DNA from 4 places in the Serratia sp. 25CWL12 genome. Region 1 is predicted to be linked to each of the others. Evidence: predicted binding sites of a transcription regulator. Region 1 holds the regulator's gene; each other region holds the start of a gene.
What was found. Region 1 encodes CRP, which controls carbon source genes, mostly activating them, when cyclic AMP is high. Its sites were predicted from a motif close to ATGTGANNNNNNTCACAT; they were not measured.

Region 1 (3,625 bases):
AAATAAGGCATTGTGTGACTGGTTTACCTGCATCCGCGCATAAGCCAGTTTGCTTGGGTCCGGCTCTTGTTCTTCCAGTAATAAACGTAATGCGGCCTGATCCTGTTCCAGCGCCTGGTGAGCGTTTTTGCGTAGTAGACCGCTTTGCCATTGTGGCCATAACCAGATCGTTCCACCAAAGACCAACACACAACCAATCAAGGTATCAATCAGCCGAGGTATCAGTAAATGACTGCCGCTGAGATCCAGTATTTGCAAGGTATAGACGGCGGTAATGGTGAATCCGGTTACTGCCAGCCCATAGTTTTTACGCAAGAACAGATAAGCGGTGAGGGTGATTGCCAGCATAATGCTTAGCGTCACATATTCTGGTAACTGCAGTTGCAAAAGCCCTGCTGCAATCACCAGCCCAATCAGTGTGCCGAGCGCACGGTGCTGTATTCTTACTCGTGTAGCGTTATAACCGTTCTGGCTGACAAACATGATGGTCAGTAAGATCCAATAGGGTTTTGGCAGATGCAACAGCAGGCCTAGGCTACTGCCTACAGCCAATATGACCCCCAGTCGGGCTGCATTGCGTAGTGCGTTGGATTTGAACGATAAATAGCTTACCACTGCAGGCCAGAAGGGTAACCGTGACTGGTTGGCCATCAGGTCTCGGCGATAAAGAGGATGCTGTGTACGTAACAGGCGAGCAATACGGCTGAAATGGTAGTAACAAAACTGGCCAACGGGATTATCAGCATGCCGTGTAGCCACTTTCTCCAGCGCGGCCAATTCGTGTTTCATGCTAAAACGGCGAGAGTGCCGATGATAGAGGATATCTTCTGCGACAACGCGTAAACGTGCAGCGATGACTTGAGCATTACGACGAATGATCGCCTCAGCTTGGCTCTGCTCCACCAATTTTTGCACTTCTTCTGGCTGGTGGAGGCTGACGCTAATGTGTTCTTGCAGGTCGAGTGCCACTTGGAACGTTCGTTGCAGGCGTTTTTGTTCCATATTATTGGCGTGTGGCAGAAAGTTAATCTGCTGATATAGCAAACTGATCAGGTCCATCACTTGCTGTTGGCGTTGCAACAGTGGCGGTAGCGCGGTTTCAGGATCAGTATGTTGGGTCAGCAGCGAATATTTGGCTTCAAAATAATCAGCTAACTGTATATAGAGTTGGTTTAAAGATTCACGGATTGGCTGTTCTTTCCATAACTTAAACCAAAACCAAGTGAACAGGCCGTACCAGAGAGTGCCTACGGCATACAGTAGCGGGGCATACCAAATAGGTAGGCCATCCATGCTCAGAGAGAAAATGGCCGCAACCAGTGCTGCGGGCAGCAAGCGTGCATGTAGTGGGCTGATTTCCCCGCTGACACCCAGCAATAGCGCCATAGCAAGCATCAGTAAGGGTAATGGGATATGCCACAACAGCGCCTGTTGCAACAAAACACAGCTGAGAGCGAACAGTGCCCCGCCGATTATCAGGCGCTTGAAAAAGCGCTTATGAGGGGTATCTAGCCCGGCGATATTGCAACAGACAGGCACTAACGAGAACAACAGCCCCTGTTGCAGGTGGCCCAGCAGTAAACCCACAACGACAGGCAGGCACAACACCAACGTTTGTCGCAGGGCATAGTTCACTTCTGGATGGTAGATCAGGCGGCGCCACATGTTTTGCTGTTCAGCAGACAAAGAACGGCGCATTGCAGCGCCGTTTCTTTAATGATTAACGGGTACCGTACACGACAATGGTTTTGCCATGAGCGGAAATCAAATTTTGATCTTCAAGCATTTTCAAAATGCGGCCAACAGTTTCACGTGAACAACCGACGATCTGACCAATTTCCTGGCGGGTAATTTTGATTTGCATACCATCCGGGTGAGTCATCGCATCAGGCTGTTTTGCCAGGTTCAGCAAGGTTTGTGCGATACGGCCAGTCACATCAAGAAAAGCGAGGTTACCTACCTTCTCTGAGGTGACTTGCAGGCGACTTGCCATTTGTGCAGATAGGCGCATCAGAATATCCGGGTTAACCTGAATGAGCTGGCGAAATTTCTTATAGGAAATTTCAGCTACTTCACAGGCACTTTTCGCCCTTACCCAGGCACTTCGTTCCTGGCCTTCTTCAAATAATCCAAGCTCGCCGATGAAATCCCCCTGATTTAGGTAGGAGAGGATCATCTCTTTGCCTTCTTCATCCTTAATCAACACCGCGACGGAACCTTTGACGATGTAGTAAAGAGTTTCCGCTTTTTCACCTTGGTGAATCAGCGTACTCTTTGATGGATATTTGTGGATGTGGCAATGAGACAGGAACCATTCAAGAGTCGGGTCTGTTTGCGGTTTGCCGAGAACCATGCGCTATTATCCTCTGTTGTTATCGCTGCCTTGTATCACAGGGGTCAGAGTTCCCTGTAAAACGTGCTTATAGCCTGATGTTTTAGTTGTGGCTATCAACAGGTTTTGAGGTGAGGTATATCCCCGTTGTCACTCAAGCCGTAGTAGACTCGTTCGTTTGTCGCCTACCGGCAGTTTGAACGAATCTGGGTAAAAAAATCACTTATACACTAGCATATTAACTCGTATTAAGTGCTGCAAGCTAGGTTCCATTAACTCACCAATGATCTTAGGATATATCCCTGAAATTGATGCCATGAAAAAAGTATTGCAGCTGTGTTTGTAGCACAGAGTGAGGCGGGTGTCTTGTGTTGTCTCGTTTCAGCATGATTAGTGTCAGGTTTCGTTGCCAGTTTCTCTATGAAAGCGTACGTTGATTTTAAAAAATAATCGGAGTGAACAATATGCAGGCAAGAGTGAAGTGGGTAGAAGGGCTGACATTTTTGGGGGAGTCTGCTTCCGGCCATCAGATTTTGATGGATGGTAATGCGGGTGATAAGGCCCCAAGCCCAATGGAAATTGTGTTGATGTCTGTGGGGGGCTGCAGCGCTATCGATGTGGTGCCGATCTTGCAAAAAGGCCGCAATGATGTGCGCGATTGTGAGGTGAAACTGACTTCAGAACGCCGTGAAGAGGCACCTCGACTGTTTACCCACATCAATCTGCATTTTATTGTCACCGGAAAAGGGCTAACCGAAAAGGTGGTGGAACGTGCAGTAGACCTTTCTGCCGAAAAATATTGCTCCGTTTCCCTGATGCTGGGCAAAGCGGCCACTATTACCCACAGTTTTGAAATCCATGAAGTTGATTGAGCACTACTCTGTGTCATGTTGACACGGAATAACGCTAAGCATCGCCGTGCCGTTTTGGGCTGCGGCGATTTTTGTGCAAACGTTGTGTCTGCGGCAGACTGTCGATAGGGCTTGTCACCCGCTTGGATTGCAGATGAAACGGAGTATCACAGGCGTGAGATTAATCGCCGCCCACCTACATGATTCGATATTATTCGATTTTCTTGCCTTCCAGTAGCCGTTGCACCAGTGGCGTCATAATCAGCTCCATTGCCAGCCCCATTTTACCACCAGGTACCACCAACGTATTGATATGTGAAATAAATGACCCTTGCAACATGGCTAGAAGATAGGGGAAATCGATCTGTTCCAAGCCACGGAAATGGATCACCACCAGGCTTTCATCCAGCGAGGGGATCGCTTTGGCCGCAAAGGGATTGGA
Region 2 (3,625 bases), 1.7 Mb from region 1:
ATGATGAATGTTTCGCGTTAGCTGGGAAATACTATGGGCAACCTTCTTCTCGTGGGCTGGAAGTACATCAGAGCCATCGCACTGATCTACCTCTGTCTATTTATCGGTAATACCATCGCATCACTGTTACCAATCGCCATTCCCGGCAGCATTATTGGTATGCTGGTGCTGTTTGTCCTACTTTCCTGGCAAGTTCTCCCTGCCAACTGGCTCAAGCCCGGTTGTCATTTGTTTATCCGTTATATGGTGCTGTTGTTTGTGCCCATAGGTGTCGGCGTGATGAAATATTACAATCAGATCGTTGACGACCTGCTGCCATTGGTGGTCTCTTGCCTGGTCAGTACCCTGCTGGTGTTTGTGGTTGTCGGCTATAGCTCACACTATTTCCACCGGGAGCGCAGGATTAGCGGGCAATCCCCAAACCAGGGGGAAGAGAAATGATCCACACTATCTGGTGGTCTCTGCCACTGACATTGTTAGTTTTTTTCGCCGCACGTAAGTTATCACAATGGCTGAAGATATCCCTGCTCAACCCGTTGTTGGTTTCGATGGTGGTGATTATTCCCTTTTTACTGCTGACGGGTATTCCCTATGCAGACTATTTTCAAGGGAGCAAAATTCTCAATGACCTGCTGCAACCGGCGGTGGTTGCCCTCGCCTTTCCGTTGTATGAGCAGATCCACCAAATCCGCGCCCGTTGGAAGTCGATCATTACCATCTGCTTTATCGGCAGTATCACCGCGATGGTCACCGGGGGAGCTATCGCCCTGTTATTAGGAGCAAAACCCGATATTGCCGCCTCAATCTTGCCTAAATCGGTCACGACCCCGATTGCCATGGCGGTCGCCGACTCGATTGGTGGTATCCCGGCCATCAGTGCAGTCTGTGTGATATTTGTTGGTATGTTTGGTGCGGTTTTGGGGCACTCGCTGCTTAATCTGCTAAAAATCAATACCAAATCTGCACGCGGTCTGGTAATGGGTACCGCCTCGCACGCATTAGGGACTGCGCGCTGCGCGGAAATGGACTACCAGGAAGGGGCATTCAGTTCACTGGCATTGGTTATCTGCGGGATCATCACCTCGTTGACCGCCCCCTTTATATTCCCGGTGCTGCTGCGTCTATTTGGCTAATATACCCGTCGCCATGCAAGCTAAGCGCTTGCTGGCAGTCTGCTTAACGACAAAACCTGCGACAGCTCTCGCAATTACTGTTTTCATTGCATTAATTTCATTACAAATAAGATAAATGTCACATTTTGTTGTTAGCAAGCTGCCTAAAATGTTGCCTCGTCAACTTGTAGAGAGACTTGCTATGCACCCGCGCTTCCATGCTGCCTATCAGCAACTACCGTCTGTTTTGCAATCAGCTCTATTACCCTACCTTGATGCGGCAGATTTCTCAGCTATGTTCAAGGCGGACCAAGTGGCGACGCTCAAACAAGTTTGCGGGTTAAATGGCAGCACGTTGGCATTTGCCCTGCTCCCTTTGGCTGCGGCCTACTCATTAACACCCATTTCGCATTTCCAGGTAGGGGCCATCGCCCAAGGTATTAGTGGCAATCTCTATTTTGGCGCCAATATGGAATTTAGTGGCGCGCCTTTGCAGCAAACGGTGCATGCGGAACAATCAGCCATCATCCATGCCTGGCTGCGCGGGGAGAGCAAACTAAGTGCTATCACGGTTAACTACACGCCTTGCGGTCATTGCCGGCAATTTATGAATGAGCTAAACAGTGGCAGCGCACTGCAAATCCAGTTGCCGACACGGGCTGCTGCAACACTGGGTGATTACCTGCCGGACTCTTTCGGGCCGAACGACCTTGCCATTAGCAATTTGTTGATGGATCCGATTGATCATGGCTGCCAGTTGGCACTGAATGATCCATTGGTCAACGCTGCTCTGGACGCTGCCAACCGCTGTCATGCCCCTTATAGCGAAGCCTACAGTGGTGTCGCCTTGGAGGGTGAAGATGGCGCAATCTATGCCGGCCGTTATGCAGAAAATGCCGCATTTAACCCTAGCTTGCCGCCGCTACAGGCAGCACTGGTGCTGATGAATCTCTCCGGCGCTGATTGCCAAAAAATCCGTCGTGCCGTATTAGTTGAAGGCCAAAATGCGCTACTGTCACAATGGGATGCAACCCGGGCAACCTTGGCATCATTAGGCTGTCAGCAGGTAGAGCGGATCACTTTCTAGTACCATCATTAGCAATGGTTACAGGCAACCCCTTGCATTTTTAACAACGTATACGGCCTTAACTAACGGGGAAAGGTACTTTTCCAAACGCGACCCTGTATGTCTCCAAAACCGAAAATGACGACTGGCCGAGCGACGAAAAAATGTGCAAGACACCGGGCGTGATTAAAGTCACGTTTACCTTGGCACAAACGTCTATTGCTCCTTATACAACACAGGGTCGTCTGAAGTTTTATTTTCCAAATTCTACGTTGCTCCCAAGCATAGAAGTGCTTGCAACACCAAGATATACGCCAAGCCATACTGCACATCTGTTCATCTCTGAAGGTCAACATATTTTACTCTGGATAGAACTAGTGCATAATCGTGCGCTAACGTTTATCAAATCTGAGATACCACTTGAGTTCGGCTCCAACCGCAAACAAGCAGTCACCAGACGCTTAAAAACCTTTGCAGATCTCGCGCAAAAACAGCTATGGGTTGACGATGCACATTGGCTCGCCACCCCATTGACCAAGTCACTAAGCGTGAAAAAGACTATCGCTGGGTACGTATAGAGTACCCACCGTTCATGCTACCGTAACCGCGATCAAGCAGACGACCCGTTAAATAATATACCGTGGGCAGGTTCTTTACTCACGTTGACCTTAAAGGCCATAGTTATGGATGATATTCAAAATCAACAAAAAACTGATTCCCCGCTCTCATTCTATCGCGTCGGTGATGTAAACTTCCTGCTCACTGCTGGCCCCGACATGATTAATGAACATCTCCGTGAAGGGAAATTATGGGAGCCCGCCACATTACAAATATCACAGGTCTTAATTGAGGGTATTGAAAAGCCAGTAATTGTCGATATAGGGGCAAATATTGGCGCTTATGCGGTTCCTATGGGGAAGAGTATCTTAGCTCAAAAAGGGAAATTATTCGCCTTTGAACCTCAGCGTCAGGTGTTCTACCAACTCTGCGCCAATTTATTAAGCAACAATCTGAGTAACTGCTTTGCTTACCAGATGGCCATTGGGGATATTGATGGTGAGATTGAGGTCCCTGTACTGGATATTTTAACCGAGAAAAATCTAGGAGCACTGTCGCTGGATGCCAATATTCGCATGCAGCAAAATCTCCTCAGTTCAACTATTGAAGAGTACGAACAGGTAAAGATATCGACGCTTGATTCATTGTCATTACCCAAAGCAAATCTGGTTAAAGTAGATGTTGAAGGGCTAGAGCTCGAAGTCTTTAAAGGCGCTCGCAAATGGTTAGTCGAGTCGGGTCATCCAGCGATTCTCTTTGAAGTTTGGGGAGACTACATGAAAGATATGATAGCCAAACGTAACCGTTTAATGAATTTAATGACCAGAAACTTAGGTTACGAAGTCATATTGTTTGGTGAATTGTGTATCGCTCAACACCCAAGTAATAA
Region 3 (3,625 bases), 530 kb from region 1:
GCAGGGTTGTTGGCTGCTCTCAATCACCCTAGTCACATAGTTAGCTATGCTCCTAGGGATTCATTCGATTGCCGCCTACCTGCAAACTTGAATAAGCTTGGGTATAGCCCTTCAATATTGAATAGCCTGTCGTACTATTTGAACATGATAACGCCAGGCCATTAGTGATTAACATCACAACACAGTAAAACGAATTGCAATATAACATAAATTTTTGTGACTTTTATCACGTAAAATGATGTTATCCGCTCTGGGAATTCACGTTGTAACTAGGTCGCATCAGATATCATCATTAAACACCCAGACCTTCTGAAACATAAGGGCAGACCCGCAGGCCTGCCCTTATCGATAACCTGATGCCTTGCTGTTCGTCGTTACAAAGCCAAGAAGAACCCGGCAATAGTGGCACTCATCAGGTTGGAAAGCGTCCCCGCTGCCACGGCTTTCAAGCCGAAACGGGCAATATCATGGCGGCGGTTAGGGGCCATGCTACCCAGACCACCGAGCAGAATGGCAACGGAAGAGAGGTTGGCAAAACCACACAAGGCAAACGAGATAATCGCCTTGGTATGAGGTGACAATACCTGTAACCCTGCTGCTGCCACCACGTCATCTGGACGCAGGTAAGCACCAAAGTTCATAAAGGCTACGAATTCGTTAACCACGACTTTTTGACCAATAAATGAACCCGCCGTCATCGCTTCATGCCACGGCACACCAATCAGGTAAGCCAGTGGGGAGAAAATCCAACCCAGGATCAACTCCAACGAGAGCTGTGGATAGTTAAACCAACCACCAACGCCCCCCAAGATACCGTTGAGTAATGCGATCAACGCAACAAAGGCCAACAACATCGCCCCAACATTGAGCGCCAGTTGCATACCGGATGCAGCCCCTGAAGCGGCGGCATCAATCACGTTGGCTGGGCGATCCTCAGCAGCGATCAACTTCATGGCATCATCTTGATCACGGGTTTTTTCCGTTTCCGGCACCATCAGCTTGGCAAACAGTAATCCACCCGGTGCTGCCATAAACGAAGCCGCAATCAGATACTCCAGCGGTACCCCCATTTGGGCGTATCCTGCCAATACCGAACCCGCTACCGAAGCCAAACCACCGCACATCACGGCAAACAGCTCAGACTGGGTCATGGTGGCAATATAGGGGCGCACCACCAATGGGGCTTCGGTCTGACCCACAAAGATATTGGCAGTGGCTGACAATGATTCAGTACGCGAAGTGCCCAGCAATTTCTGCAAACCACCACCGAGGACCTTAATCACCAACTGCATAATCCCCAGATAATAGAGCACCGCAATCAGCGAAGAGAAAAACACAATCACTGGCAGCACACGTAATGCAAAGACAAAACCGCCACCACCAAAGACTTCAAACATTTTGTCGGAAACCAGGCCGCCAAAGATAAAATTGACCCCTTGATTACCGTAGGCGATGACATTGGCCACCCCTGACGACATACCGCCAAGAATTTGCTGCCCCACCGGGACATAAAGAACCAGCGCCCCAATAGCGACTTGAATAATAAAAGCACCGAGCACAGTACGCAGATTGATGGCGCGTCTGTTGCTGGAAAGCAGCACAGCAATGGCGATCAGTACCATCATACCGACCAGGCTCATGATGAGTTGCATGGAAAATACCCCTGTTGCGAAAAAGAAACCCTCAGTACCGTTCAATATAACGAATAGCCTAAGGGTGATAACCTGCGCAATTATACTGGGCCAACCACCGCAAGACTCGATTTATGTCACAAACATATACAACTTGAGGTAAACCAATGCCACATAATGTGATGGATAGCACGTTTTTAGCGGTAAACATGTCGCCTGCTGGGGATTGACTGCCATATGAGTCAACCTCAATCGCAAGAAGCGCCGTTAATTCAATGCAAACAGGGAACAGGCGTTCTGCTGGAGATGTTCAGCTATTTCATCTGGCGGTTCTGGCCGAAGTTGGCAAAGAGCCTGAAACACCTCCAGCACCCGCTCTGGCCGGTTTGCTTGCCCTTGGTAACCAGCTAATGGCATATCTGGTGCGTCCGTTTCCAGCAGTAGACAACTCAGTGGCAACTGAGCCACCACGCTACGGGTTTTCTGCGCGCGCGGGTAGCTGATGGTGCCCCCAACACCGATGTAATAACCCAAGCCAACAAACGCCTCGGCCTGCGCCAAACTACCAGCAAAACCATGCACCACCCCACCACGGGGAACATCGCACCGGCGTAGGGCCGCTGCCAGTTGATCATGGCTACGGCGGGAATGCAAAATCATCGGCAGATCGTACTGTTTGGCTAACTTAAGTTGCGCCTTGAACAACGCTTGTTGCCGCATAAACTGTGGGTTGGCCATAAACAGATCCAAACCCGCCTCCCCCACCGCCACCAATTTGGCGGGCTTGGTGGCCAGTAAACCCGCCAGTTGCTCCAGCTGTTGATCCTGATGCTCGGCGATATACAACGGGTGTAGGCCCAATGCAGCAAATAACGGGGTATGGTCAGCGGCTAACTGTAGAACACGGGCAAAATTTTCAGCGGTGACCGCTGGCACAATAATCTGCCGCACGCCCGCTTGAGCAGCCCGAAGCAGACTAGCGGGTTCATCACCACTAAAAGGGGGAAAGTCAAAGTGACAATGGGTATCTGTAAAAATGTAGCTCACAGCACACCCTCTATTAGAGTAAGATCTTTACCCCGCCGCCTTTAATCTATGGCGACGGGCACTGAGAACGACTTAGTGTTCCCGCGTTTTGCGGAACAGCACTTCGGGATAACGCTCCTGCGTTAGGTTGAGGTTTACCATGGTGGGGGCAATATAGGCCAGATTTTCACCGCCATCCAACGCTAGGTTCAGCTCACTCTTACGCTTGAACTCTTCAAATTTCTTCACGTCATCACACTCTACCCAACGGGCCGTGGAGACGTTCACCGACTCATACAGCGCTTCCACGTTGTATTCGCTTTTCAGGCGGGCAACCACCACATCAAACTGCAACACCCCAACCGCCCCCACGATCAAATCGTTGTTGGCAATGGGGCGGAACACCTGGACTGCCCCCTCTTCCGAGAGTTGCACCAACCCTTTCAGCAGTTGTTTCTGCTTCAGTGGGTCACGCAAACGGATACGGCGGAACAGTTCAGGGGCAAAGTTCGGAATGCCGGTGAACTTCATATCTTCACCTTGGGTAAAGGTGTCGCCAATCTGAATGGTACCGTGGTTATGCAGGCCAATAATATCGCCAGGGTAGGCTTCTTCAACGTGGGAGCGGTCACCTGCCATAAACGTCAGAGCATCAGAGATCACCACGTCTTTGCCAATACGTACCTGGCGTAGTTTCATGCCCTTCTCATAACGGCCTGATACCACGCGCATAAATGCCACACGGTCACGGTGTTTAGGGTCCATATTGGCCTGGATTTTGAACACAAACCCGGTGAATTTCTCTTCTGCGGCCACCACTTCGCGGGTGTCAGTTTTACGTGGCATCGGTGCGGGCGCCCAAGCCACCAACCCATCAAGCATATGGTCAACACCAAAGTTACCCAGCGCAGTACCAAAAAATACTGGGGTCAGTTCACCTGCCAGGAAGGCTTGCTGATCAAACTCGT
Region 4 (3,625 bases), 1.7 Mb from region 1:
AAGCCTCGAGTTCGGTAAACTGATTACCGCTATCGACAAGGTGGACGACCATACCGTGCGCTTTACTCTGGCCCATGCAGAGGCACCATTTGTGGCTGATCTGGCATGGTACTTCGCCTCAATCCTGTCAGCGGAATATGCTGATGCGATGCTTAAAGCGGGGACACCAGAGCGAGTCGATATGGACCCAATTGGCACCGGGCCGTTTAAATTGGCGCAATATCAGAAAGATTCGCGCATTCTGTTTACCGCGTTCCCGGAGTATTGGCAGGGTAAAGCGAAAATCGACCGCTTGATATACAGCATTACGCCAGATGCTTCGGTGCGTTATGCCAAACTCGAGAAAAACGAGTGCCAGGTGATGCCATTCCCCAATCCGGCGGATTTACCGCGTATCAAGGAGAATGCCAACATCAACCTGATGAGCAAAGCGGGGCTGAATACCGGTTTCCTGGCGTTCAATACCCAGAAAGCGCCATTGGATAACGTTAAAGTGCGCCAGGCGTTGGCGATGGCGATTAATAAACCGTCGATTATTGAAGCGGTATTCCACGGGACCGGTACGGAGGCAAAAAACCTGTTGCCGCCAGGTATCTGGAGTGCTGACAGTGAGTTGAAGGATTACGATTACAATCCGCAAAGGGCTAAAGAGCTGTTGAAAGAGGCCGGTTTCGCCGATGGAATGACCATCGATTTATGGGCGATGCCGGTACAACGCCCTTATAACCCGAACGCCAAACGTATGGCGGAGATGATCCAGACCGATTGGGCAAAAATTGGCGTGACGACCAAGATCACCACCTACGAGTGGGGCGAATATCTGAAACGGGTAAAAGAGGGGGAACACCAGGCGGCATTGATGGGTTGGACCACCGCCACCGGTGACCCAGATAACTTCTTTGGCCCACTGTTTACCTGCCAGTCAGCCAACAATGGTTCAAACTCGGCCAAGTGGTGTTATGCGCCGTTTGATCAATTGATCGCTAAAGCCAAATCCATCACTGATCAGCAACAGCGAGCGGTGTTGTATAAAGAAGCACAGCAGATGATGCATGACCAAATGCCTGCAGTGATGATTGCTCACTCGACGATTTTTGAACCGGTGCGTAAAGAAGTCTCTGGTTATGAAATCGATCCCTTTGGCAAACATATCTTTTATCAGGTCGATATAAAGTAATCATGAACCCTCCCCAAGTGACCTGCTGGGGGAGGGTTTCTTTAAGGAGCAAATGATGATCGCGGTGATTTTTGAATTGCAGGCAGCAGACGGGCAGCGGGAAAGCTATCTTGAGCTGGCGGCGCAGTTAAAGCCACTGTTGGCGGAGATTGACGGTTTTATCTCCATTGAACGCTTCCAGAGCTTGAATGACCCAGAAAAGTTGCTATCACTCTCTTTCTGGCGCGATGAAGCTGCGGTAGAGCAGTGGCGTAACCTGGAACAACACCGCCAGGCTCAGGCTTGTGGTCGGCAAACGGTCCTGAAACATTATCGGTTACGGGTAGCCGAGGTGGTACGTGATTATGGGCTGGAACCGCGAGAACAGGCTCCTACTGATAGCCGCCATTTTCATGGTTAGACCACCAAGTTATAAACTTAACAACATCGTATTAGTGGCCGCCGATAGTCATCGGGTCAGGTTTCATTCAGGTTGAGCAAATCATCAGCAAAACTTCCCACATCTCGCTGCCGGGTTATGGCATAATGCGCGCCAAATCACATTTTAATGACATGAAGAGCGAGCGCTGTGTTAAGCACTAACAATATTACTATGCAGTTCGGCAGTAAGCCGTTGTTTGAAAACATCTCTATCAAATTTGGTGGCGGTAACCGCTATGGTTTGATTGGGGCGAACGGTTGTGGCAAATCAACATTGATGAAGATTCTCGGTGGCGATTTGCAGCCGACGGCGGGTAACGTGTTTCTTGACCCCAATGAGCGCTTGGGTAAATTGCGCCAGGATCAGTTCGCTTTTGAACAATTCAGCGTACTCGATACCGTGATCATGGGCCATACCGAACTGTGGGCGGTGAAAGAAGAGCGCGATCGTATCTATGCCTTGGCAGAGATGAGCGAAGAAGATGGCTATAAAGTGGCTGATCTGGAAGTAGCCTATGGCGAGATGGACGGTTATACCGCCGAAGCACGCGCTGGCGAACTGTTGCTGGGTGTGGGTATTCCACAGGAACAGCATTACGGCCCGATGAGCGAGATCGCTCCCGGCTTTAAACTGCGTGTTTTGTTAGCACAGGCGTTGTTTTCCAATCCGGAAATTCTGCTGCTCGACGAACCGACCAACAACCTGGATATCGATACCATTCGCTGGTTGGAGCAGGTGCTGAATGAGCGTAACAGCACCATGGTGATCATTTCCCACGACCGTCACTTCCTGAATATGGTGTGTACCCATATGGCGGATCTGGACTACGGTGAATTGCGGGTCTACCCAGGCAACTATGATGAGTATATGACCGCGGCCACTCAATCTCGTGAACGGTTGCTGGCGGATAATGCCAAGAAAAAGGCACAAATCAACGAACTGCAGTCATTTGTCAGCCGTTTTAGTGCCAATGCCTCTAAATCTAAGCAGGCCACCTCCCGTGCCCGTCAGATTGATAAAATCCAACTGGAAGAGGTTAAAGCCTCTAGCCGCCAGAATCCATTTATCCGCTTTGAACAGAATAAGAAACTGTTCCGTAACGCGCTGGAAGTGGAAGGACTGAGCAAAGGCTTCGACAATGGCCCGTTGTTCAAGAAACTCAACCTGATGGTCGAAGTAGGGGAGAAAATAGCCATTCTGGGTGCTAACGGTATTGGTAAATCAACCTTACTGAAAACATTAGTGGGTGATTTAGCCCCAGATCACGGCAGTGTTAAGTGGTCTGAAAATGCCAGTATTGGCTATTACGCTCAGGATCATGAATACGAGTTTGATGAGACGCTGACGGTATTTGAATGGATGAGTCAGTGGAAACAGGAAAACGATGATGAGCAGGCCGTGCGCGGTATATTAGGCCGCCTATTGTTTAGCCAGGATGACATTAAAAAGCGGGTGAAGGTACTGTCCGGTGGTGAGAAGGGGCGGATGTTATTTGGCAAACTAATGATGCACCGCCCGAATATTTTGATTATGGATGAACCTACCAACCACATGGATATGGAGTCCATTGAGTCATTGAACATGGCGCTGGAATTGTATGAAGGCACCTTGATCTTTGTTTCACATGACCGTGAGTTCGTCAGTTCATTGGCCAGCCGTATTCTGGAAATGACGCCAAACAAGGTGATCGATTTTACCGGCAACTATGAAGACTACCTGCGTAGCCAAGGGATTGTCTGATTTGACGGTGACTAACATGGGCCATTATTGATGGCCCATGATTTAATCCTGCCTGGTGACTAATCAGTCGCCGCTCTATCTGCAGTACCGCTTGAATAAACCAAAGTATAGGGCCTCAGCTATTAGCGCCACATACCGCACATTGTGGATTTTTCGGTAGTTTGATTTCACGAAACTGCATACTCATGGCATCAAACAGCAACAACTTGCCCAACAGGGGTTGACCATAACTTGCCAGCAACTTAATGGCCTCCATGGCTTGCAGGGTACCGATAGTCCCCACCAGT

Region 2: a site for CRP is predicted at 1,240-1,257, ahead of cdd (cytidine deaminase). Genes of this name have one in related genera too.
Region 3: a site for CRP is predicted at 1,809-1,826, ahead of ACX9GV_RS01990 (NupC/NupG family nucleoside CNT transporter). Genes of this name have one in related genera too.
Region 4: a site for CRP is predicted at 1,703-1,720, ahead of ACX9GV_RS11675 (ABC-F family ATPase). Genes of this name have one in related genera too.

The regions. Positions count from the first base shown of each region.
Region 1 is NZ_CM147698.1:4,437,935-4,441,559, forward strand. It holds gene ACX9GV_RS19280 (YccS/YhfK family putative transporter) at 1-1,665, opposite strand, end outside; gene crp (cAMP-activated global transcriptional regulator CRP) at 1,721-2,353, opposite strand; gene ACX9GV_RS19290 (OsmC family protein) at 2,797-3,204, shown strand; gene ACX9GV_RS19295 (phosphoribulokinase) at 3,395-3,625, opposite strand, start outside.
Region 2 is NZ_CM147698.1:2,710,097-2,713,721, forward strand. It holds gene ACX9GV_RS11565 (CidA/LrgA family protein) at 34-441, shown strand; gene ACX9GV_RS11570 (CidB/LrgB family autolysis modulator) at 438-1,133, shown strand; gene cdd (cytidine deaminase) at 1,315-2,199, shown strand; gene ACX9GV_RS11580 (MBL fold metallo-hydrolase) at 2,361-2,756, shown strand; gene ACX9GV_RS11585 (FkbM family methyltransferase) at 2,862-3,625, shown strand, end outside.
Region 3 is NZ_CM147698.1:438,482-442,106, reverse strand. It holds gene ACX9GV_RS01990 (NupC/NupG family nucleoside CNT transporter) at 375-1,640, opposite strand; gene ACX9GV_RS01985 (TatD family hydrolase) at 1,899-2,678, opposite strand; gene prfC (peptide chain release factor 3) at 2,751-3,625, opposite strand, start outside.
Region 4 is NZ_CM147698.1:2,732,115-2,735,739, reverse strand. It holds gene ACX9GV_RS11685 (ABC transporter substrate-binding protein) at 1-1,177, shown strand, start outside; gene ACX9GV_RS11680 (antibiotic biosynthesis monooxygenase family protein) at 1,233-1,577, shown strand; gene ACX9GV_RS11675 (ABC-F family ATPase) at 1,746-3,338, shown strand; gene moeB (molybdopterin-synthase adenylyltransferase MoeB) at 3,454-3,625, opposite strand, start outside.